2 regions of the Photobacterium sp. WH77 genome follow, and region 1 is predicted to be linked to the other one. Evidence: riboswitches for the same ligand, from Rfam matches in the RefSeq annotation. Region 1 holds a riboswitch; the other holds the start of a gene.

What was found. A riboswitch is a leader RNA that binds a small molecule or an ion and turns the genes downstream of it on or off. The one in region 1 is predicted to bind lysine.
Region 2: it holds a riboswitch for lysine, as region 1 does, so the genes downstream of both, L6J37_RS03385 (Na+/H+ antiporter NhaC family protein) here and lysC (lysine-sensitive aspartokinase 3) in region 1, are expected to answer to the same signal.

What each region holds. Positions count from the first base shown of each region.
Region 1 covers NZ_JAKLTE010000005.1:16,773-28,331, forward strand. Annotated here, with positions in the region: gene L6J37_RS06540 (hypothetical protein) at 1-255, shown strand, start outside; gene L6J37_RS06545 (structural protein) at 206-637, shown strand; gene L6J37_RS06550 (hypothetical protein) at 647-1,063, shown strand; gene L6J37_RS06555 (hypothetical protein) at 1,060-1,197, shown strand; gene L6J37_RS06560 (hypothetical protein) at 1,355-2,608, opposite strand; gene lysC (lysine-sensitive aspartokinase 3) at 2,907-4,286, opposite strand; lysine riboswitch at 4,390-4,571, opposite strand; gene L6J37_RS06570 (pyridoxal-phosphate-dependent aminotransferase family protein) at 4,828-5,946, shown strand; gene L6J37_RS06575 (PglL family O-oligosaccharyltransferase) at 6,018-7,805, opposite strand; gene uvrA (excinuclease ABC subunit UvrA) at 7,876-10,725, opposite strand; gene L6J37_RS06585 (single-stranded DNA-binding protein) at 10,978-11,517, shown strand.
Region 2 covers NZ_JAKLTE010000002.1:202,733-214,291, reverse strand. Annotated here, with positions in the region: gene hisB (bifunctional histidinol-phosphatase/imidazoleglycerol-phosphate dehydratase HisB) at 1-1,008, shown strand, start outside; gene hisH (imidazole glycerol phosphate synthase subunit HisH) at 1,008-1,640, shown strand; gene hisA (1-(5-phosphoribosyl)-5-[(5-phosphoribosylamino)methylideneamino]imidazole-4-carboxamide isomerase) at 1,658-2,392, shown strand; gene hisF (imidazole glycerol phosphate synthase subunit HisF) at 2,406-3,179, shown strand; gene hisIE (bifunctional phosphoribosyl-AMP cyclohydrolase/phosphoribosyl-ATP diphosphatase HisIE) at 3,176-3,808, shown strand; gene L6J37_RS03390 (thymidine kinase) at 3,893-4,495, opposite strand; gene L6J37_RS03385 (Na+/H+ antiporter NhaC family protein) at 4,683-6,269, opposite strand; lysine riboswitch at 6,375-6,554, opposite strand; gene L6J37_RS03380 (H-NS family histone-like protein) at 6,929-7,321, shown strand; gene L6J37_RS03375 (lytic murein transglycosylase) at 7,430-8,401, opposite strand; gene L6J37_RS03370 (YcgL domain-containing protein) at 8,418-8,699, opposite strand; gene minC (septum site-determining protein MinC) at 8,938-9,600, shown strand; gene minD (septum site-determining protein MinD) at 9,622-10,434, shown strand; gene minE (cell division topological specificity factor MinE) at 10,442-10,702, shown strand; gene rnd (ribonuclease D) at 10,766-11,559, opposite strand, start outside.

The sequences.
Region 1 (11,559 bases):
GGTGAATGGGCGGTTGATTTCAACACCCTGACCGGGCTGGGCCATATCGAATACACGGATAACCGCCCGAATCAGGTCATCGACAGCACAGTGTTTAACGCCGCCTATGCGTGGCTGATTGACGAGCACACACGCTATGTCACGGCCATGGCCGAGCAGCAAGCAGCAGAGGAAGCGGCACGTAATGAGCAACAACAAAATCTTATTGATACTAAGTCTGATGGTAGTGGGGTTAGCAGCAATGACGATGTATAAGCCGCGGGGCATCCGCAACAACAATCCGGGCAATATTGAAGACAACGGCACCGCATGGCGTGGCCGCGTCGGTAACGATGGCCGCTTTGTCATCTTCGACAGACCGGAAAACGGTATCCGTGCGCTGGCCCGGACACTGAAAACGTACCGCAACCTGCACGGTCTGACCACGGTGCGCGGCATCATCAACCGCTGGGCGCCACCTGTGGAGAATGACACCAGCGCCTATGTGAATCACGTCGCCGGGGCGCTGGGCGTGTCGCCGGACACCTCGCTGTCAGAAGCGGAAACCATGGACATCGTGCCCCTGATTATCCGCCATGAGAACGGTATGCAGCCTTACAGCGCCAAGATGCTCAATGCGGGCATTCAGGCAGCATAAGGGGGAAGGATGCTCGGTGCATTATTGAATCTGATCACGGGCGGGGTGACGGCTTGGCAGCAGCACAGCCGCAACAAGGCCGAAGCCCTGAAACGCAAAGACGAACTGGAGCAGGCCAAACACACAGCCAGGCTAAAACGGCTGGAATACGGGGACGAGAAAGCCGCCACTCTGGACGAGCTGAGTATCAAGGGCCGGGGCTGGAAAGATGAATTCATTTTGCTGGTTGTGTTCACGCCCCTGATGCTGTGTTTCTGGCCTGATTACGCGGGGTATGTGGATGCCGGATTTCAGGCGCTCAGCAGCATCCCAGAGCCGTACTGGTACGTGGTCGGGGCCATTGTCGTGGATGTGTTGGGGATGCGCTCCATGGTGCGCTACCTGCTGGAATTCTTCTCACACAAATTCAGAGGGAAACCCACTTGATAGAAATACTGCAACAACTGACAGCAATGGGCTTACCGCCCACCATGATCGCGCTGCTCATCGTGCTGTACAAGCAGGACAAGCGGCTAACAATACTGGAAACGAACGTACAACTGGGGAAAAAGCATGGCTAAGACAGGACTGAAAAGTAATGGCACACTGAAGAAAGGCTACCGCTTCGCCAAAGGTGGCCGGGTGGTGAAAGCGAAGAATGCGACGGTAAAGCGGAAGATAAAATAAGGTTAAGTCCGCCATTAAATTAATGGCGACTTTCCTTTTAACTGGCATTTATTAATCAATCATTGATTCGCCTAGGTGTGATCTAATTAAACTGTTGCATTTTGATATGAATGTCTCACCTACGTCATCGCCAAATTTAAACATTCTGTTTTCATCATCAATAAAGCTAACTAAGGATGAGAGTTTTTCAGTGCTTGACTGTGCTGTTATTTCCATATTTCTTTCATCTACCTTAGAGAAGCTAATACTGAGGATTACATTCCTTTCTTTAAGAAAAAATGAAACTTTAGGTAGTTCATCATCTTCTTCTATAAATTGTAACTCAGCTGTTTTTAATTTGAGATTTTCAATTATTCCTTCAAGTATTTCACGTGCTAGAGCATATAAAGCACCACCTTGACTATACTTAAGGAAATGACGAACATGTATGCTACTGTAAAAAGAGTCGTAATTTACCTCACCGACAGTGCCCATATGTTTTTTTGCAATAGAATTTGCTGCCTCGAACAAACTTATAATATCACTCTGTGAGTTTTCTGTGCTTGATGACTCCCTATTAACTATCTCATCACTTAATTCTTTAAAGTCATCTCCAATAAAATCGATAAGGTGTAGCGTTTCAAAGAATGCACTTTGATACATGCTTATTGAAGCATCATTCAGAGATAAAAATCTAACACCTAAGTTATGATGCAAAAATTTCAACTCATTATGTAAGTTACTCAGTAACTGAAGTGTATAGTTTTCAATTACATTTATATTGGAATTGTTTTTTGATAACTCCTCATTACATACATCTATATAACCTTCTAAAATTCTTTCCGTACAATCGAAGTAATGCTTTAACTGAGATGTTAAGTCTTTTTTTATAGAAAACTTACCCTTCTCAATTAGTCGATCACCTTCATAAATAGTTGTAAATATCACAGGCAAATCATCCTGCAATACAAATGAAAAACTGTAGTTTTTTGATATGCTGCCAAAAGTGTTTATAAAGTGCCGCTCTTTATCATTGAACTCGTCCCTTATTATTTTGTTTTTGAATGTTTCCAATTCTAATTTAGATGGTTGAGATGTTTTTACTGATATATAACTACTGATAAATAAGGGTAAAAGGATATTAAATAAACTTAAAGGAGCGTTGTATGTTTTAGTAAACTTCTCCAATAAAGGAGGTAGACTCTCTGAATTGTTAGCTATTAATATTGAAAGCGAAACCAAAATAAAAAAGAGGAAAAAAGACAACCAAAAAACAATGTTTTTATACGGAAAAATTTTACTTACTCTATTCTTTACATTTTCCATAAATCATCCCGACGCATTATGGTTTATTTAAGTTAATCAAATTAGCAGCGTAACAAAACATATAGCATAGTCTATCATTTCTTTGCCATGCTGAAAGCCAGTTATAGCCCTGTGTAGTATGCGGTTGCTTTTTAACTGTCTCACGATAATGAATTGGAAGATATTAAATTGAAATTAACAAATGAAGATGTGGCCAACATGTGGTCATCATTAAAGCTAATTACCTTAAAATACAATACCTTATTGCGAAAAAAAAGGCCCTCAATGAGCGCCTTTTTTACCGGAACGGGACGTGAAATTACTCAAAAATCTTACGGTGCAGATTCTGAGCAATAGGCATGGCATGTTCGGTTTTAACCAGGAAGCACAGGTTGTGCGGGCTGGCACCGTAGCAAATCATACGCAGCTTGTACTCGTCCAGCGAATCGAACACGGTACTCACTGAACCGGCAGTCTGACTCATGCGGTTACCAATCAGCGAAATCAGGCACAGATCCTGTTCAATCTCAACGCGACACAGCTCACTGAGCGCGGCATGCGCCCCCGGAGGCAGCGTGGGTGCGCCGCCGCCTGTATCGGTCTGATCCATGGTCAAAGACACGCTGACTTCAGAGGTAGAAATCAGATCAACAGAGACCTTATGCTCAGCCAGAATCCGGAAGACTTCGGCCAGGAAACCATAAGCATGAAACATGTTCAGGCTGGTCAGGGTGATCAGGGTCTGGTTCGAGCGCAGTGCCAGCGCACGGAACAGCGGTGCTTCAGTAACGGATTTACGGATCCAGGTGCCGCCTTGCTCTGGTGCCCTGGACGATCCAACAAACACAGGGATCTGACGGCGAACGGCCGGGATCAATGTCGATGGATGCAAGATCTTGGCGCCAAAATTGGCCATCTCAGAGGCTTCGCTGAAGCTGATTTCTTTGATTGGCGTGGCTTTGGGCGCAATACGCGGATCTGTGGTGTACATGCCTGGGACGTCAGTCCAGATTTCCAATGTGCCGGCACTCACCGCCTCAGCCATAAGGGCGGCACTGTAATCACTGCCACCGCGGCCAAGTGTTGTGGTGCGACCTTGCTCATCACTACCGATGAAACCCTGAGAAACGATAATCTTATCCTGCAGCAGAGGTAATAGCTTTTCCTCTGTCAGTTGACGAATCATTTCCTGTTCAGGGCTGGCTTTACCAAAGCGGCTGTCAGTACGCAGCACTTCCCGGATATCGTAGCGCAATGCGTCAGCACCCATCTCACACATGATTTGCGTAAACAGATGGGTAGACAGCAATTCACCGTTGGCAACCAGTTGATCTGTCAGCTCAGCCGATTTATGTTCTGCGGCTTTTATGGCAAGTTCGGCGACCTGATCGAGCAGTTCATCAATGTTACCCGCAACCTGTTCAGGCTGCTGTAAATCCGCCAGCACGCTGTGGTGAATGGCGCGAAGGCGCTCCATCAGGTTATGTCGGTGCCCGGCATCGGCCACGCCGTTGGCCAGTTCGACTAAAATATTAGTCACACCGGAACACGCACTGATCAACACCAGTTTGGTTGTCGGATTATTGATAACTATCTTAGCACTACGGCTCATTGCAACGAAATCAGCCACACTAGTGCCGCCAAATTTTGCGACTGTGATTTCAGCGTTCAACGCTGAAGAAGAAATTACAGGGCTCAATGTGATCTCCCACTTAACAAAGCGTAAACATGGGGCAAAATTTGGGGAATCTTTCCGACTTGAGTGTCAGAAGAGCCATTAGGCGAGACGTACTAAGACTGCTGCTACCAGAAGCTCTCCACCTGCACTGGATGATGCAGGTGACAGCCAGAAGGATTCAACCTTCAAAGCCGATACGGCAAGCCCCCTGTCTCACCGTATCTCGGCGTTGCTCCCCCTCTCTATGGTGCTTTGGGGTGGGGCCCCGCCGCATAGATACCTGGATAACGCGCCTCTTCCGTTTTCACCTGAAAAATGAGCTTTCTCAGGGTGAACAAAAATTGCCCTTATTGAATATGAGAGGGGGGGCTTTGTCAATGCTTGAATGCATTTTTCTGTGTCAAGATTGTTACTGACTTTGCATAAATTTGCCTGCCTGGTTTCAGGTACGGGTGGTTCTGTTATGCTCGCTAGGAATGCCCTGTAAAAGCGACTGTTGCCAACAATAACTAATGCACTGAATTATAAGTAACTTATGTGTCTGTGCAGATGGAGAAGCCTTATGACAATTCACAGTTTTTACCCACCTCAACGCATACTGATGGGACCCGGTCCGTCGGACATTTATCCGCAGGTGTTGCAGGCGCTCAGCCGCCCGACTGTCGGTCATCTTGACCCACTGTTCATTGGAATGATGGATGAGCTTAAGCAATTGCTTCAGTATGCATTTCAGACTACCAACCCATTTACTATAGCGGTATCTGCGCCGGGCAGTGCAGGAATGGAAGCCTGTTTTGTCAATCTGGTTGAGCCGGGCGAGAAGGTGATCGTCTGCCGTAACGGGGTATTTGGCGAGCGGATGCGGGAAAATGTTGTGCGCTGCGGCGGTGAAGCTGTGCTGGTGGATAATGAATGGGGAGAGCCGGTTGATCCGCAAGCCGTTGAAGCCGCACTCAAAGCCCATCCGGATGCGAAAATACTGGCTTTTGTGCATGCGGAAACCTCAACCGGTGCACTGAGCGATGCTGAAACCTTATCCCGTTTAGCCCGTGACCATGACTGCCTGACCATTGTTGATGCGGTAACCTCATTGGGCGGGGTGCCGCTGAAGGTTGATGAATGGCAACTGGATGCCGTGTACTCAGGCAGTCAGAAGTGTTTGTCCTGTGTACCGGGCCTGTCTCCGCTGACCTTTTCGCCGCGGGCCGTGGAGAAAATTCAGCAACGTAAGACACCGGTTCAGAGCTGGTTTCTGGATCAAAGCCTGGTGCTGGCCTACTGGAGTGGTGAAGGTAAGCGCAGCTATCACCATACAGCCCCTGTCAATAGCTTGTATGCGCTGCACGAAGCACTGGTTCGTTTACAACATGAAGGGCTGGAAAATGCGTGGCAGCGCCATGCCGAGATGCACGAGTTACTGCGCGATGGCCTGGAAGCTATGGGGATCCGCTTTGTGGTGGATGAGAAAAGCCGCTTGCCGCAACTCAATGCTGTTTTTATCCCTGACGGGGCCGATGATGCGAAAGTGCGTCAGACTCTGCTGGAAGAGTATAACCTGGAAATCGGAGCCGGCCTGGGGGCTCTGGCCGGAAAAGCATGGCGCATTGGACTGATGGGATACGGTGCACGTAAAGAGAATATCGCTCTGTGCCTGAAGGCGCTGGAAGAGGTGCTGAAATAATTATCAGCAAGGAAAAGATGCGGCTGCCCGGGCAGCCGCTTTTTTTTTGGGGAAGTCTTCAGTTCTTGTTTTCAGTCTTTGTCTGCTTGCCCTTCAGCCTGTGCTATCTGCGGCGAGGGGGTTACGGTTTTTGGCTTGGAAAACTGCGGTAACGCTTCATCGCTGAAATCCATACCCGGGAAAAGATACCGGGCCTCTTCGCGAACCTGTTCAGCTTGATAAGTGTTTGCCAATGCCTGATGAGCTTTGATCAGAAACTGATACAGAATGGGCCTTGGCAGCTCTTTGGCTTTATGGTCAGCCCAATGGATAAAGCTTGTCAGCAACGCAGGATTATCCTGCTGAATGCCCATTTTCAACTGGGTCTGATAAAGATCCCATTCAAACCGGTTGCGCCAGGCCCAGGTGTTATTGACCTTATCCAGGGCGGTTAAATCGGGTGGCGTGGATGATTCAAAGCGGGTCAGCATGGCGCCTGAATATAAGGTGGTGGCCATAAAGAGGCTGACGACAACAGGCAAAAGCATGGCGCTGATTCTGAAGGGCTTATAAAATCGCAGTGTTTGTTTGAAGTATTTCGCACTCAGGGCATCAACCCAATAGATCAGAAACACAAAAATAATCCAGTGGATCAGGGAGTGGTAAAAGGGGTATTCAAGCTGGGTATGCAGTGTTATTGGAAACAGGAGCGCGACCAGAGCCAGCTGAGTGTTGGCCGGTGCGCGGCGAATTTTAGCCAGCACCGCCGCTGCCGCAATCAGCAGTGCCAGTACAGGTAAAATACCCCCTTCACTGGCCCAGAAAAGTAACTCGTTATGGGGATGATCCAGCCCGGGTAACCCATGGGGCGTTTCAGGATCGGCCTGATGCGCTTGCGCTGTCTGCATCAGATAAGCGGGTTCAAAATTACCATAGCCGACGCCCGTGGCCGGTGAGTGCAGGAACATGTCCAGCGCTTGCGGGTAGATCACTGAGCGGGCACTTTCCAGCGACACTCTGCCCGGCTGCGGATTCCAGTTCAGGCTGCTGGTCAGGTTCCAGGTCACGCTTAATCCCATGACCAGCATCATCAGCCATACTCGCCATTGTACCCGGGCGGCAAACTGTATCAGGTAGGGCAGGATAAGCAAAACCCCCGCCACACTGGCAATCCAGCCGGTTCGTGAGCTGAGCACGAACAGCATGGGGATCACAGCGACAGGCGTTAACTGAAGACCGAGGTGGGAGAGCGTCCAGCGGCCCTGAACCATCGGCTGCCGTGCCAGCAGGTAAGCCGAAAGAACGAGCCCGGTGGCCAGGAAGCTGGCCATTACGTTGGGTTGCTGAAAAATCCCGTAGGGCCGGTTGAGATCCGTGTTATAGCCGATGCCATTGTCCGGCGAGATCCACAGAAACTGATACCAGGCCAGCGCGGCTTGCAGCCAGACCGCTTTTAAAAGCAGCCAGAGTATTTGCTGGCGCTGTGTCTGGCTGAAAGCAAACTGCTGCAGCGCCACAAAAAACAACCAGCCAGCCCAGAGGGTAATGATTCGGTTGACGGCGACTTCTGGTCGCGCTTCCGGGAAGAACATGGGGACAGACAGCGTGACGCAGCAACATAAGAGAACCAGCGTCAGGCGTGAATAACGCAATACTTTCTGTCGGCTGATCTCCAGCAGGCCAATAGCAATGGCAAAGCTGAAGGGAATCCAGCTACTGACATTAAAGGGTAGTTCCAGTCCGGCTCCTCCCTGATTATGCTGAAAATAATGCATCGACAGCAGAAACAGAAAAGTCAGCGCCAGAATAAAAGGTCGCGTCAGTGGTTTACTGATGGTGGCAGCGGCCAGTCTGGTGCCCCTTAATTGAATGACGGTCACGGTGTCCGGTCCCTCGGCAAATAGACAAAAAGTCAGGCTGAATTCAGCCTGACAGAGTGCATGAGTGTAATTATGCCTGCTGCTTTGCCGTTAATGCGGGCAGCAGGGGTTTTAGGAAGCGGGCCGTATGCGAACCGGCGACTTCGGCAACCTGTTCCGGTGTGCCTGTCGCAATGATCTCACCGCCACCGCTGCCGCCTTCCGGCCCCAGATCAATGATCCAATCTGCGGTTTTAATGACGTCCAGGTTATGCTCAATCACCACTATGGTATTGCCGTGATCACGCAGTCGGTGCAGTACACTCAGCAACTGCTGGATATCATGGAAGTGCAAGCCCGTTGTCGGTTCATCGAGAATATACAGGGTTTTACCTGTATCGCGTTTGGACAGCTCGCGTGCCAGTTTCACCCGCTGCGCTTCGCCGCCAGACAGCGTGGTCGCTGCTTGTCCCAGGCGGATATAGGATAGTCCGACATCCATCAGGGTTTGCAGTTTTCGGGCAATGGCTGGTACAGGATCAAAAAATACCCGCGCATCTTCCACTGTCATTTCCAGCACTTCATCAATTGACTGGCCTTTGTATTTCACTTCCAGAGTCTCACGATTGTAGCGTTTACCCTTACAGTTATCACAGGGCACGTAAACATCGGGCAGGAAGTGCATTTCAACTTTGATCACCCCATCGCCCTGACAGGCTTCACAGCGGCCGCCTTTGACGTTGAAGCTGAAGCGGCCTGGTTTATAGCCCCGTGAGCGAGACTCCTGAGTGCCCGAGAACAGCTCCCTGATGGGGGTGAAAATGCCTGTGTACGTCGCCGGGTTGGAACGCGGCGTTCGGCCTATCGGGCTCTGATCGATGTCGATGACTTTATCGAAGTGCTCCAGCCCCTGAATATCGTCATAAGGGGACGGCTCGCCTGTAGTGGCCCCATTGAGTCTATGGTGAGCAATCTTGAAGAAAGTATCGTTGATCAGGGTTGACTTGCCTGAGCCGGATACCCCGGTCACACAGGTCAGCAAACCAACCGGAATCGACACATCGACTGTTTTCAGGTTATTGCCCGTGGCGCCTGTTAGCTGAACCGTTTTTGCCGGATCGACAGGAACACGTTCAACAGGCACTTCAATTTGTTTTTTGCCGCTCAGGTATTGGCCGGTCAGGGAATCTTCCGAATTCAGAATATCTTCCATGGTGCCTTCGGCGATGATCTGCCCGCCGTGAACACCGGCGCCCGGGCCGATATCTATGATGTAATCCGCACTGCGGATCGCATCTTCGTCGTGTTCGACCACCAGTACGGTGTTACCCAGATCGCGCAGCCGGGTCAGGGTGCTCAGCAGGCGTTCGTTATCACGCTGGTGGAGGCCGATGGAAGGCTCATCGAGCACATACATAACGCCGACCAGTCCAGCGCCAATCTGGCTGGCCAGGCGGATGCGCTGAGCTTCACCGCCCGACAATGTTTCTGCACTGCGGGACAGGTTGAGATAGTTGAGGCCCACATTGACCAGGAAGGTCAGCCTGTCATTGATTTCTTTGAGGATTTTATCGGCAATCTGCGCACGCTGTCCTTCCAGTGTCAGCTCGGAAAAGAAGGTCAGCGCCTGGCTGATGCTCATTTCACTGATGGCCGGCAGGTTGGTACTGTCGATAAAGACATGACGTGCTTCTTCACGCAGACGCGAACCGTGACAGCTGGCACAAGGCTTGGTGGAGATATACTTCACCAGATCTTCGCGTACAGCATTGGACTCGGTTTCCCGGTAGCGGCGTTCCATGTTATTCAGAATGCCTTCAAACGGGTGACGGCGAACTGTCACATCGCCGCGATCATTAATGTATTTAAACTCAATATTTGTGGTGCCTGAGCCCTGCAGCAATACGTTTTGTACTTTCTTCGGCAGACTGCTGAACGGTGATTCAACATCAAAATCGTAATGTTCAGCCAGTGAAGTCAGCATCTGAAAGTAGTAGTAATTGCGTTTGTCCCAGCCCCGGATGGCACCGCCGGACAAGCTGAGTTCACTGTTCTGAATCACGCGGGACGGATCGAAATACTGTTGTACCCCCAGTCCGTCGCATGTGCCGCAGGCACCGGCCGGGTTATTGAAGGAAAACAGGCGCGGTTCCAGCTCACGCATGCTGTAGCCGCAATGCGGGCAGGCGAAGTTGGCCGAGAAAATCAGTTCGGCCATGTTATCGTCATCCATGGCGCTGACGACCACTGTGCCGCCTGACAGATCCAGCGCGGTTTCAAACGATTCAGCCAGCCGCTGCTGAAGATCATTACGCACTTTAAAGCGATCCACCACCACTTCTATGGTGTGCTTTTTGTGTAATTCCAGCGTCGGCGGATCGGACAGATCGCAGACTTCACCGTCTATCCGGGCCCGGATATAGCCTTGCGCCGACAGGTTGGCTAAGGTTTTCAGGTGCTCGCCCTTACGCTCCTTGACGATAGGAGCCAGCAGCATCAGCTTGCTGCCTTCCGGCAGTGTCAGCACTTTGTCGACCATCTGGCTGACGGTTTGCGCGGCGAGGGGCACATCGTGAGTCGGGCAGCGTGGTTCGCCGACACGGGCATACAGCAAGCGCAGGTAGTCATAGATTTCGGTAATAGTACCGACCGTCGAACGCGGGTTGTGTGAGGTCGATTTTTGTTCAATCGAGATGGCAGGCGACAGGCCTTCAATATGGTCGACGTCCGGTTTTTCCATCAGCGACAGAAACTGGCGTGCGTAGGCCGACAGTGATTCGACGTAACGGCGCTGACCTTCGGCATACAGGGTGTCGAATGCCAGAGAAGACTTACCGGAACCTGATAAACCTGTGATAACAATCAGCTTATCCCGGGGGATAGTCAGGTTAATGTTTTTAAGGTTGTGGGTGCGCGCACCCCTGACTTCGATCTTATCCATAGTTGCAGTCATCAGCGCTTGAATAAATAGGATTGGCATTATTGCATAGCCCTGAGGGGCTTAAAAGACTTGACTGTACAAAAACACAGTGCTTTGATCGTCTTTTATGCGTCCGATCAAGACATGGGAAGCATGACGTAGCCCTATGACTCGGAGGGCAGCCCATGTTAAACTCGGCGATTAAGTATAAACTTTGAATGAGCGAAGGGTGTCAGGATTGGCAGCCTCAACAGCGAAAACCTGGAGTGAACTATGGCCAGTCGTGGCGTAAATAAAGTGATCCTGGTGGGTAACTTAGGACAAGATCCTGAAATCCGTTATATGCCGAACGGCGGTGCAGTCGCAAATATCACCATCGCGACTTCTGAAAGCTGGCGTGATAAAGCCACCGGTGAACAGCGTGAAAAAACAGAATGGCACCGTGTTGCGTTGTTCGGCAAGCTGGCTGAAGTGGCTGGTGAGTACTTGCGTAAAGGGTCTCAGGTTTACATTGAAGGTCAGTTGCAAACCCGTAAGTGGCAGGATCAAAGCGGTCAGGACCGCTTCACGACCGAAGTGGTTGTTCAAGGCTTCAACGGTGTGATGCAAATGCTGGGTGGTCGTCAGGGTGGCGGTCAGGGCGCGCCAATGGGCGGCCAGCAGCAGCAGGGCGGTTGGGGACAACCTCAGCAACCGGCTCAACAGCAACAGCAACAGCAAAACTATGCGCCTCAGCAGCAGCCTGCGTCTAAGCAACCGCAGCCTCAGTACAATGAGCCGCCAATGGATTTTGACGACGATATTCCGTTCTGATCCTTTCCAGACGGTTGTTAAAAAAGCAGCGTTCAACGCTGC
Region 2 (11,559 bases), on a different contig from region 1:
GACTTCCAGGTCGATCGGCTGGACAAACTTGAGCTGGAGCCCTTCGTCATCCCTGCCCTGCTAAAACTGCAGGATGCAGGCTATAAACTGGTCATGGTGACCAATCAGGACGGACTGGGCACAGACAGTTACCCGCAGGCTGACTTTGATGCTCCGCACAATATGATGATGGCCATTTTCGAGTCTCAGGGAGTTCGCTTCGATGATGTGCTGATCTGCCCGCATTTTGAACACGACAACTGCAGTTGCCGCAAGCCCAAGCTCGGCCTGGTCAAAGACTACCTGCAACAAGGCCGTGTCGATTTTGCCACCTCTGCGGTTATCGGCGATCGCCAGACCGATCTGCAACTGGCCGGCAACATGGCTATCCGGGGTATCCAGTACCAGCGTGAAAGCCTGAACTGGCAGCAGATAGTGGCCGATCTCACCACCCGTCCCCGCATTGCCGAAGTGGTCCGCAAGACCAAAGAAACCGACATCAGAGTGAAGGTCAATCTGGATCAGTCCGGCGGCAACGTGATTCAGACCGGTCTGGGCTTTTTCGATCACATGCTGGATCAGATTGCGACTCACGGCGGCTTCCAGCTCATCCTGACAGTGGATGGCGACCTGCACATTGATGACCACCACAGTGTGGAAGACACCGCACTGGCACTGGGCCAGGCGCTGAAAGAAGCGCTGGGCGACAAACGCGGCATCGGCCGCTTTGGCTTCAGTCTGCCAATGGACGAATGCCTGGCTCAGTGTGCGCTGGACTTATCCGGCCGCCCCTATCTGAAATTCGATGCCAAGTTCAGCCGTGAAAACGTCGGTGATCTGTCAACGGAAATGGTCCCGCACTTCTTCCGCTCCCTGACCGATACACTGGCCTGCACGCTGCACCTTTCTTCCGATGGCAACAACGATCACCACATCGTTGAAAGCCTGTTTAAAGCCTTTGGCCGTACCTTGCGCCAGGCCATTAAAGTGGAAGGCAACGAGCTGCCGAGCAGTAAAGGGGTGCTGTAATGACTGATTCAACTCAGAAAGTTGTCATCATTGATACAGGGTGCGCCAACGTGTCATCCGTGCGATTTGCCATTGAGCGTTTGGGTTATCAAGTGACCGTCAGCCGGGATCCTGAGATTGTACTGGCGGCAGATAAACTCTTCCTGCCCGGTGTAGGGACCGCCAGCGAGGCTATGAAAAACCTGGCCGAGCGCGACCTAATCACACTGGTAAGCCAGGTCGACAAACCCTTGCTGGGTATCTGTCTGGGCATGCAGCTGCTGGGTGACTACTCAGAAGAACAAGGCCTGAATGGTACAGAACGCGTGCCCTGTCTGAAGCTTTGTCCGGCACCGGTGCAGAAAATGCGCACCGGTGAGCTGCCCTTACCGCACATGGGATGGAATACCATTACTCCGGAAGAGGGCCACCCATTATTTAACGGCATCCCTGCTGGCAGTTATTTCTATTTCGTCCACAGCTACGCCATGCCGGCGTTTAACACCGAGCAAGGCAGAACGATAGCCAGCTGTGAATACGGCCAGCCATTTACTGCCGCAGTGCAAAGCGGTAATTACTACGGTGTGCAGTTTCACCCTGAACGTTCCGGTAAAACCGGTGCACAACTGATTCAAAACTTTCTCGATATGTAGGACGACAAGGACTGGTTATGATTATTCCCGCACTCGATTTAATAGATGGCCAGGTCGTCCGCCTGTTTCAGGGCGATTACGGTCAGGTAACCGAGTATAAAGTAAACCCCGCAGAACAGTTTGCGCTGTATCATCAGGCAGGGGCTGACTGGCTGCACCTGGTTGATCTGACCGGCGCGAAAGACACCTCTGCTCGCCAGCTCGATTTAATCCGTGCCCTGCTGGCCAGCACGCCTGCCAATATCCAGATTGGAGGCGGCGTTCGCAGCGAGCAAGATGTTGCCGACTTACTGAATGCCGGCGCGCAGCGTGTTGTGATTGGTTCAACCGCGGTTAAACAACCGGAAGTTGTTAAGGCTTGGATGGAAAAATACGGCCCGGAGCGCATCGTACTGGCGCTGGACGTCAACATCGATGACAACGGCCAGCGCAAAGTGGCCGTCTCCGGCTGGCAGGAAGATTCAGGCGTCACCATTGAAGCCCTGATTGAAGACTTCCGCACCGTGGGCCTTAAACATGTTCTGTGTACGGATATCTCCCGCGACGGCACGCTGGCTGGCTCTAATGTCGATTTGTACCGCGACTTATGTGCGCAATACCCAGACGTTCAGTTCCAGTCATCCGGCGGTATCGGATCACTGGATGACATTGCTGCACTGAAAGGCTCAGGCGTTGCCGGCGTGATTGTCGGCCGTGCCCTGCTGGACGGTAAATTTACCGCAGAGCAGGCATTTGCCTGCTGGAACGAGTGACAAGGAGCCTGACATGTTAGCAAAACGCATTATTCCCTGCCTGGATGTCCGTGACGGCCAGGTCGTTAAGGGTGTCCAGTTCCGAAATCACGAAATTATCGGTGACATCGTTCCGCTGGCAAAACGCTACGCGGAAGAAGGGGCCGATGAGTTAGTTTTCTACGATATCACAGCGTCCAGCGATGGCCGTGTCGTTGACAAAAGCTGGGTCGAACGTGTCGCTGAAGTCATCGATATTCCGTTCTGTGTCGCGGGCGGTATTAAATCAGCCGACGATGCCCAGCAAATACTGCAATTTGGCGCGGATAAAATTTCTATCAATTCGCCGGCGTTAGCCAACCCTGCGCTGATCACTGAGCTGGCAGATAAATTCGGTGTGCAGTGTATTGTGGTGGGTATCGATTCTTACTTTGATGCCAAAACCGGTCAGTATCAGGTTTACCAGTTCACCGGTGATGAAAGCCGCACCCAGGTCACCCAGTGGCAAACCGCTGACTGGATTGAGGAAGTGCAGCGCCGCGGGGCAGGTGAAATCGTATTGAACATGATGAACCAGGATGGTGTTCGTCAGGGCTATGATCTGACTCAGCTGAATCTGGTTCGTGACATTTGCAAAGTGCCGCTTATTGCCTCCGGCGGCGCCGGTGAAATGGCGCATTTTGCCGATGCCTTTACTATCGCCGGAGTTGACGGCGCCCTCGCCGCTTCGGTTTTCCACAAGCAAATCATTAACATTGGCGAACTCAAGCAATACCTCAAACAACAACAGGTGGAGATCCGACTATGAGCCTGAGCAGTGAAATTAATTGGGACAAGGTCGACGGTCTGGTCCCCGCCGTAGTGCAGGACAGCCGCAGCGGCCAGGTACTGATGCTGGGCTACATGAATGATGAAGCCCTCAGCAAAACGCTGGATACCCGGCAGGTGACTTTCTGGTCACGCAGCAAACAACGTCTTTGGACTAAAGGCGAGACATCCAGCAATGTGCTGCAACTCAAACAAATTCAGCTCGACTGTGATCAGGATACCCTCCTGGTCAGCGCCGAGCCTGTTGGCCCCACCTGCCATCTCGGTACAACCACCTGTTTCGACAAGGGCAGCACAGACAGCGGAGACACTGCCACCGCCCCCGATCTGGTGTTTCTTCACCGACTGGAGCAAGTGCTGGCAGCCCGCAAAGGCGCCGATCCTGAGTCCTCTTACACCGCCAGCCTTTACGCTCGTGGCACCAAGCGGATTTCGCAGAAGGTGGGCGAAGAAGGCGTTGAAGTCGCGCTTGCGGCAACGGCGGGTGACAAAGAGGAGGTAATTTCCGAATCAGCCGACCTGATGTATCACCTGATAGTGTTGCTTCAGGATCAGGGTCTGAGCCTGTCTGATGTGATTGCCAAACTACAGGAAAGGCACAAAGGCTAAAGTCCGCGACAAGCCTCATTAAAAAAGGAAGCTTCAGCAGCTTCCTTTTATATTTTGTTTTCATTAATTATTACGTTGGCTTTATCAGGCGCTTTTCGCCGCCTGACGAGCTTGATCCATCGCTTCTTTATAATGCTTCCGGCAAACCGATACGTATCTGTCATTACCACCGATTTCAACCTGATCGCCATCTGCAATGGCTTTACCTGACGCATCATGGCGAATCACCATGTTCGCTTTTCGGCCGCAATGACAAACGGTTTTCAGTTCGACCAGTTTATCGGCCCAGGCCAGCAGGTACTGACTACCTTCAAACAGCTCACCACGAAAATCGGTACGCAAGCCATAGCAAAGCACAGGAATATCCAGTTTATCGACCACTTCAGTCAACTGGTGAACCTGATCTTTCGTCAGGAACTGGCATTCATCCATTAACACGCAATCCACTCGTGACAAGCTGTTCATCTGAGACAGCTTATCCCACAGGTTATCTTCCGGGCTATACAGTTCAGCCTCTTCAGACAGACCAATTCTGGAACTGACCTTACCCTGACCAAACCGGTTATCAATGGCTGCGGTAAAAATTACCGGCGACATGCCGCGTTCACGATAGTTAAAAGACGACTGCAACAGCGTCGTCGACTTCCCGGCATTCATCGCCGAGTAATAAAAATACATTTGCGCCATCAGGCTTTCCGCATCACTCTGAATATCGCAAGATGCTACCGAAGAAGAATGCGAATTGGAAGTCTGGCTCCCGGCTTCATGCGGTGAGACCACTTTACGATGAATTACTGTACACAGAGATAAAAAAACCGGCTCAGTGCAGACTAAGCCGGTTCAGTGCCATCTTTCTACGATAGCTAAGCTGCTCTTACGCGCCTTTCAGCGGGCGTTTGGCAATCCAGGCAAGGGATACACAAACCAGTAAGAAAGCGACTGTCGCAGCCACAAAAGACACCGCCAGAGATTCTGTCATCCCTAACACGGTAAAGCCTACTGCAGAAACAAGTGCAACGGACAATGCGTAAGGCAACTGTGTCGACACATGGTCAATGTGATTACAGCGTGCCCCCGTTGAAGACAATATGGTGGTGTCTGAAATAGGTGAACAGTGATCGCCAAAAACAGAACCAGCCAGTACCGCACTGAGCATAGGCAGAATCAGGCTGATGTCAGTTGCCGCAGCCAGATCACCGGCTATCGACAACATAATACCAAAGGTGCCCCAGGACGTACCGGTCGAGAAAGCCATAATACCGGCCAGCAGAAACAGAATCACAGGCAACCAGACAGGGTTAATATTGCCCTGAACCAAAGTCGACAGGAATTTACCTGTTGCCATATCGCTGATTATGCTACCGATTGTCCAGGCAAAAAACAGAATAAGAATGGCACCGAACATGGATTTCGCACCAATCCATAAAGCATGCGCAATGTGCTTTACCGGAATAGCCTGGCGTCCAACGGCAACCAGTGCCGATAATAACCCCAGCAGACCGCCGTAACACAAAGAGGCCCCAACATCGGTAGACTCAAATGCGCCAAGAATAGAAAACGGTTTACCGTCAGCCTGCAAACTCTGATTACCGGTGTAGATCATGAAGAATAATGTGGCTGCCACCAGTACCAGAATAGGAATAATGAGATCGCCCACTTTTCCATTTTCACTTTCTTCTATTTCAAGTTCGTCATTCAAATCTTTGGCTTCGGCATGAACTTCTTCATTGTCAAACCCGCGAGCATGACTGGCCTGAACTTCATGCTTCTTCATCAAACCAACATCTAATTGGAACCAGGCAACAACAAATACCATCAGCAGCGCGAACACAGCGTAAAAATTCATAGGAGCCAGTTGCATGAAGGCGCTCAACGCAGAATATTCAGTCACACCATGTGAAACCAAAATACCCCCCACCACTGTAATGATATATGCCCCCCAACTGGATGCAGGCATCAGTACACACATAGGTGCGGCAGTGGAGTCCAGAATATAAGCCAGTTTTGAGCGGGAAACATAAAAGCGGTCGGTGACTGGCCGGGAAATCGAACCAACCGCCAAGCTGTTGAAATAATCATCAACAAAAATAAACACGCCAAGAAAAGCCGCTAAAAGTTTTGCACCGCGTTTACTTTTAATCTTAGTTTGCGCCCATTGTGCAAAAGCACGCGTACCGCCAGAGAGCGTCAGTAATGCTGTGGTCATGCCTAATAAAAGCAAGAAAGCAACAATACTCATATTCCAGGTATTGATGCTGTCACCATCTATAAACAGCCCTTCAATTTTGTTTCTCAAATAAGAGACAGTATTGAACATACTGAAATCAGTCAGCAATAACGCACCGATCAAAATGCCAATACCCAGCGAGAGAAGCACTCGTCGAGTAAGAATAGCAAGGCTTAACGCCACGAGTGGCGGTAAAATGGAAATGGAGGATTGGGAAAAATCTACTAGGTTCATGATCTCTACTACAACCGATCGTGGTTGGAGATCTACTGTTAAACACGGTACCGATGTCAACCGTGATGGGAAGCGATATAGGAAAGAGACTGATGCCCCTCCCGACCCCACAGTAGCGCTCCATAGTTAATTGTAAGTTACTATGGCAGTGTTGTCCCTTTCAGTGACAACCCCAGCAAGGTGATTTGACAGACCAGCCTTACTTCGGCATTAGCTCCTTTCACTGACGTTCCTCGGGGTCACCTCCCGCCAGTTACTGATAGATAATGCACCTCTACCCTTAGTCAAGGAATCGCGTATTCTACTTTTTGTTATCTGATTTGCAACTACAGAAAGCCAATATCTGCTACTTTGAGTTAATACTACTGCACTAATCTTCTGTATTTACTTACATTTGCGCCCAAAACGCACTGTAAATGAATATGAAATTATTAGCATTACAGCAAGTTAAAATATTCGTACTCCCCCATTTTATTAACAAGCAAAAAAACGAATGGTGCCGCCTTTCATTGTTCAAAGATAAAGTTCAAGTATAAAAAACCGCCTGATTAATAATGCAAACTAACAATTTTATTTGGCAGTTGGGTTTAAAAAGTATTACTATTGCAGATATAAAGTGATTCACTAATAATTAGTATAACGCCAACAGGAAATTTGAAATGTCTGATGCAATGAAAGCGCTATTAAACCTTCGTAGTCTTCGTGCACTTGCTCGTGAATATTCACTGGAGCAACTGAAAGAAGCCCTGGAAAAACTTCAGACCGTGGTTGATGAACGTGAAGAATCAGAAGCGGAAGAAATCGCGAAAGAAAAAGAGCGCGAAGAAAAACTGAAGCAATACCGAGATATGCTACTGGCTGATGGTATTGATCCTGAAGAACTGATGGCAAACATTGGTAAAGCAAAAACCAAGCGTGCAGCTCGCCCGCCTAAATACAAGTTCATCGATGAAAACGGTGAAGAGAAAACCTGGACAGGCCAAGGCCGCACGCCAAGCGCTCTTAAAAAAGCACTGGATGAAGGTAAATCTCTGGACGACTTCAAGCTTTGATCAAACAAGGTTGATCAAGACCAGATCAAAAAACCCGGCATTGCTGCCGGGTTTTTTATTATTCGCAATTAATAACGCATATCGTTTTTTGTTCAGCTAAATCCGCAGCTACCGAATACTGTCTGCCAGTGTACTGACGGCTAACGCAAAATAATGCGACCGGTTCCATTTCAGTAATGTTTGGTAATTACCGTACACTAAGTAAGCTCTGCCATGATTATCGTCTGGTTGCACCAGCCATGCATTGATATCTACCTTAGGTAGTGCAGTGCCATTCAAACGGCGCACACCCAGTTGATCCCACTCAGACAACGTTTTCATCTTTTGGGATTCCACACCTTTCAGGGTGTCGCTCAACCTATCAGGAATACGTACCTGGCGTCCCCATGTGTATTTGTCATCCCAACCTGATTTACTCAGGTAGTTGGCCGCAGAAGCAAAAACATCATCTTCCGTTTTCCAGATATCAGCTTTATCGTCGCCATTTCCGTCAACAGCAAAGGTCAGGTATGAGGTCGGCATAAACTGAGGCTGCCCCATGGCACCGGCCCAGGAGCCTTTCATATCCGCTGCACTAATATGGCCTTGCTGTAAAATAGTTAAAGCCGCCATGACCTGCTCACGGAAGAAGGCTTCACGGCGACCTTCATAAGCAAGCGTCGTCAACGCTTCAATGACATTATACGAGCCGGTTAAGCGACCAAAATTACTTTCCACGCCCCACAATGCCACGATGAACCTGGGCTGAACACCATACTGACGCCCGATTCGCTCCAGTGCCGTTTTATGCTGCTGATAATACTTATTCGCCTGTTCAATTTTCCACTGGGGAACAGCTTTAGGTAAATATTCATCCAGTGTTAACTTCTTTTCTGGCTGATTTTTATCAGCTTTAACTGCACGTTCAATGAATGTGACATCAGCGAAGGCGGACTCAAGAATCGAATCATCTATCCCCTTCTCACGTGCTTCTTGTTTTAGCCCGGAGACATAATTATCAAAACTTTCATCAGCCGATACTATCGGTGATGCAAGGCCTAGTCCTAAGGACACAAAGACAGCTACCCATTGCTTACGCATATCCACCCTTTCATCGTCATGTATTATTTTCTGACTTATTTGCTTTGTATTCGTCTAGAAGGTTAGTCACAGGAGGCGGAATTTGCAGGTAATAACCCTGGGTAGAGAGCAACTCCCGTACCTTATTGATATCCGCCAACGCTAACTTCCTCTCATTACTCAGTTTTAGCACCATAACAAACTGAGGTGTACCAAAAGTGCTCAATAAGGCTTCAGGTACATCTGAAAAATCATCTTTGGTATTGATATATAAATAGGTGTTTTCTTTTTTAGAGCTTTTATAAATTGCACAAAACATGAGCTGACCTGCAGGTTACCAATCACCATTATCTGACCACAAAAAGCAGAAAACATTCCACCCCGAATCAGGATCAGGGTTCCTCTGCGTTCTGCGTTCACCATTGTGGCTATCATTTAAACTTTATACCGAACTCTGACAAGGAGAACTTGCTGAGACCTGCCTGGGAATATAACATGCTATAACCTATGTGATAACGTACCTGAGCGCGAAATTGTCCGCGTAAGATGAATAAGCCATGACAAAAACGGCAGAATTAAAAGGGGGCAGTTACACGCTCTCATCCTTACACTTGGCTGACGGCGGCTTAGAACAGGCAATCAGTTTCCTGAAGGACAAAGTGGAGCAGGCTCCGGCATTCTTTGCCCATGCGCCTCTGGTGATTGATGTCAGCCAGGCTGGCAGGGCACTTGATTTCGAACAACTTCGACAAGGCATTCAGGATGCGGGTATGATCCCCGTCGGGATCAGTGGCTGCAAGCCCTCTCACCTGCAAGCACAGGCGAAATCAGCCGGTTTTGCCATCATGAATGCCGCCAAGCAGGCCCGGGCCACCAGCCCGGTGATGGAGCCAGCAAAAGTGATTCGCACCCCGGTTAGATCGGGGCAACAGATTTATGCAAAAAATTGCGATCTCGTCGTATTGAATCATGTCAGCGCAGGTGCTGAAATTATTGCTGATGGATGTATCCATATTTATGGGTGTTTGCGTGGCCGGGCTATTGCCGGCGCCAGCGGCCAAACTCATGCTCAGATTTTCTGCCATAATTTACAGTCAGAGTTGATATCTATTGCTGGTAATTATTGGCTAAGTGACAAAATTCAAGACGCTTTTTGGGGAAAAAGTGTCGCTATCTCTCTGACTGACAACAATTTAAATATAGAGCATCTGGCTGTATAACTTTGAAAAGGAATAATACAGATGGCACGAATTATCGTGGTGACCTCAGGTAAAGGTGGGGTAGGTAAAACGACCTCCAGTGCGGCCATTGCGTCCGGCCTGGCCTTAAAAGGTAAAAAAACGGCCGTCATTGATTTTGATATCGGCCTGCGGAATCTGGACCTGATTATGGGCTGTGAACGCCGCGTTGTTTATGATTTCGTCAATGTTATCAATGGCGAGGCAAAACTTAATCAGGCGCTGATTAAAGACAAGCGTGTAGACAACCTGTTCGTCTTGCCGGCTTCACAAACCCGTGACAAAGATGCCCTAAGTAAAGAAGGTGTCGAAAAAGTCTTGTCTGAATTAGATGCACTGGGTTTCGACTTTATCATCTGTGACTCACCGGCAGGCATAGAGACAGGCGCGCTGATGGCCTTATATTTTGCAGATGAGGCGATAGTCACTACCAACCCTGAAGTGGCCTCTGTGCGCGATTCAGACCGTATCCTTGGTATTCTCGACTCTAAATCCCGTCGAGCCGAAAACAGTGAATCACCGGTTAAGCAACATTTATTGCTGACTCGTTATAATCCTTCGCGTGTGGTTCATGGCGATATGCTCAGCGTCGCGGATGTTGAAGAAATTCTGCACATTCCACTGCTAGGCGTCATACCTGAGAGCCAGTCTGTTCTGAATGCATCTAACAAAGGTGAACCCGTTATCCTGGACGCCGATTCAGATGCAGGTCAGGCATACCAGGACACAGTTGCACGCTTACTGGGTGAAGATCGCCCGTTCCGATTCTTAGAGGAAGAGAAAAAAGGCTTCCTGAAACGCATATTTGGAGGCTAACCACACTATGGCTTTGCTAGAGTTCTTCCGCCCCAAAAAACAGTCGACCGCGAGTGTGGCGAAAGAAAGGCTGCAGATCATTGTTGCTGAACGTCGCTCCGCGAGTATGGGTAATCCGAGTTATCTGCCCCAGCTCAAACAGGATATTCTTGAGGTTATCCGCCGTTACGTTGATGTCTCACCTGAGCATGTCACGGTACACCTCGATCAGAAAGAAGAAGACCTGTCGGTACTGGAACTCAATGTCACCCTGCCCGATGAAAAATAAAAAAATCCCCGGTTCGCCGGGGATTTTTTTCAGGTGTTAACTTGGTTTGTTACCGTACAAGCTTTAAGCCTGAACCAAAGGCAACACCCGATGAGCAAAAAGCGCTCTTCGCCAGCCAGACAACATTTCAGGCAACTGATCTTCAGGGCAGCCCTTCTTCCATGCCCAACTCAGCAACTGATTAATTTGCTTCTTCGAGGCAAGAAACTCCGTCGCCAGCCCTGTTTCTTTGGCCACGGCATTTACTTCATCTTTGATGCGTTTAACCATTTGTTTATAGCCGGGCATTTCCATCAAACGAAACAATGGCTGCGGATAATCCAACTGGCTCATTTTTTCAACGTCTTTCACAATGGAAATCAAACGGTTACCATGTCTTTGAATCTCACGCTCATCAAAACCTTCCTGAGCCATAACCGCTTTTGAGGTGATCTCATAGCGAGCAATTTTCCAAAGATGCAGCTCTTTGAGCACAAAGTTAAGTGCCAGATCGCGCTTTCTCGCTTCCCGAAGACGCCAGGAAGCCAGCTTCTGTAAGATAGCCAATTGTTTAGGGGATAGCTGCCAGGCATTCTTTATGTCTGTGTAAACTTGCTCCGGGTCGGGAACACGGCTGCGCTTTACCAGCATGGTTTCGCATTCCTGACGCAGGGCATCCATCCACCCTTTCGCTTCCACTTTTGCCAAAAGCTGCTGATACAAAGGCAACAGATAAAAAACATCTGCGGCGGCATAATCAAGTTGCTTGTCACTCAGAGGACGAGCAAGCCAATTCGTTCTGGCTTCCCCTTTTTCCAACTCAACGCCCAGATATTCCTGCACTAAGGCACCAAATCCCGTCGACAAGCCGTGGCCGA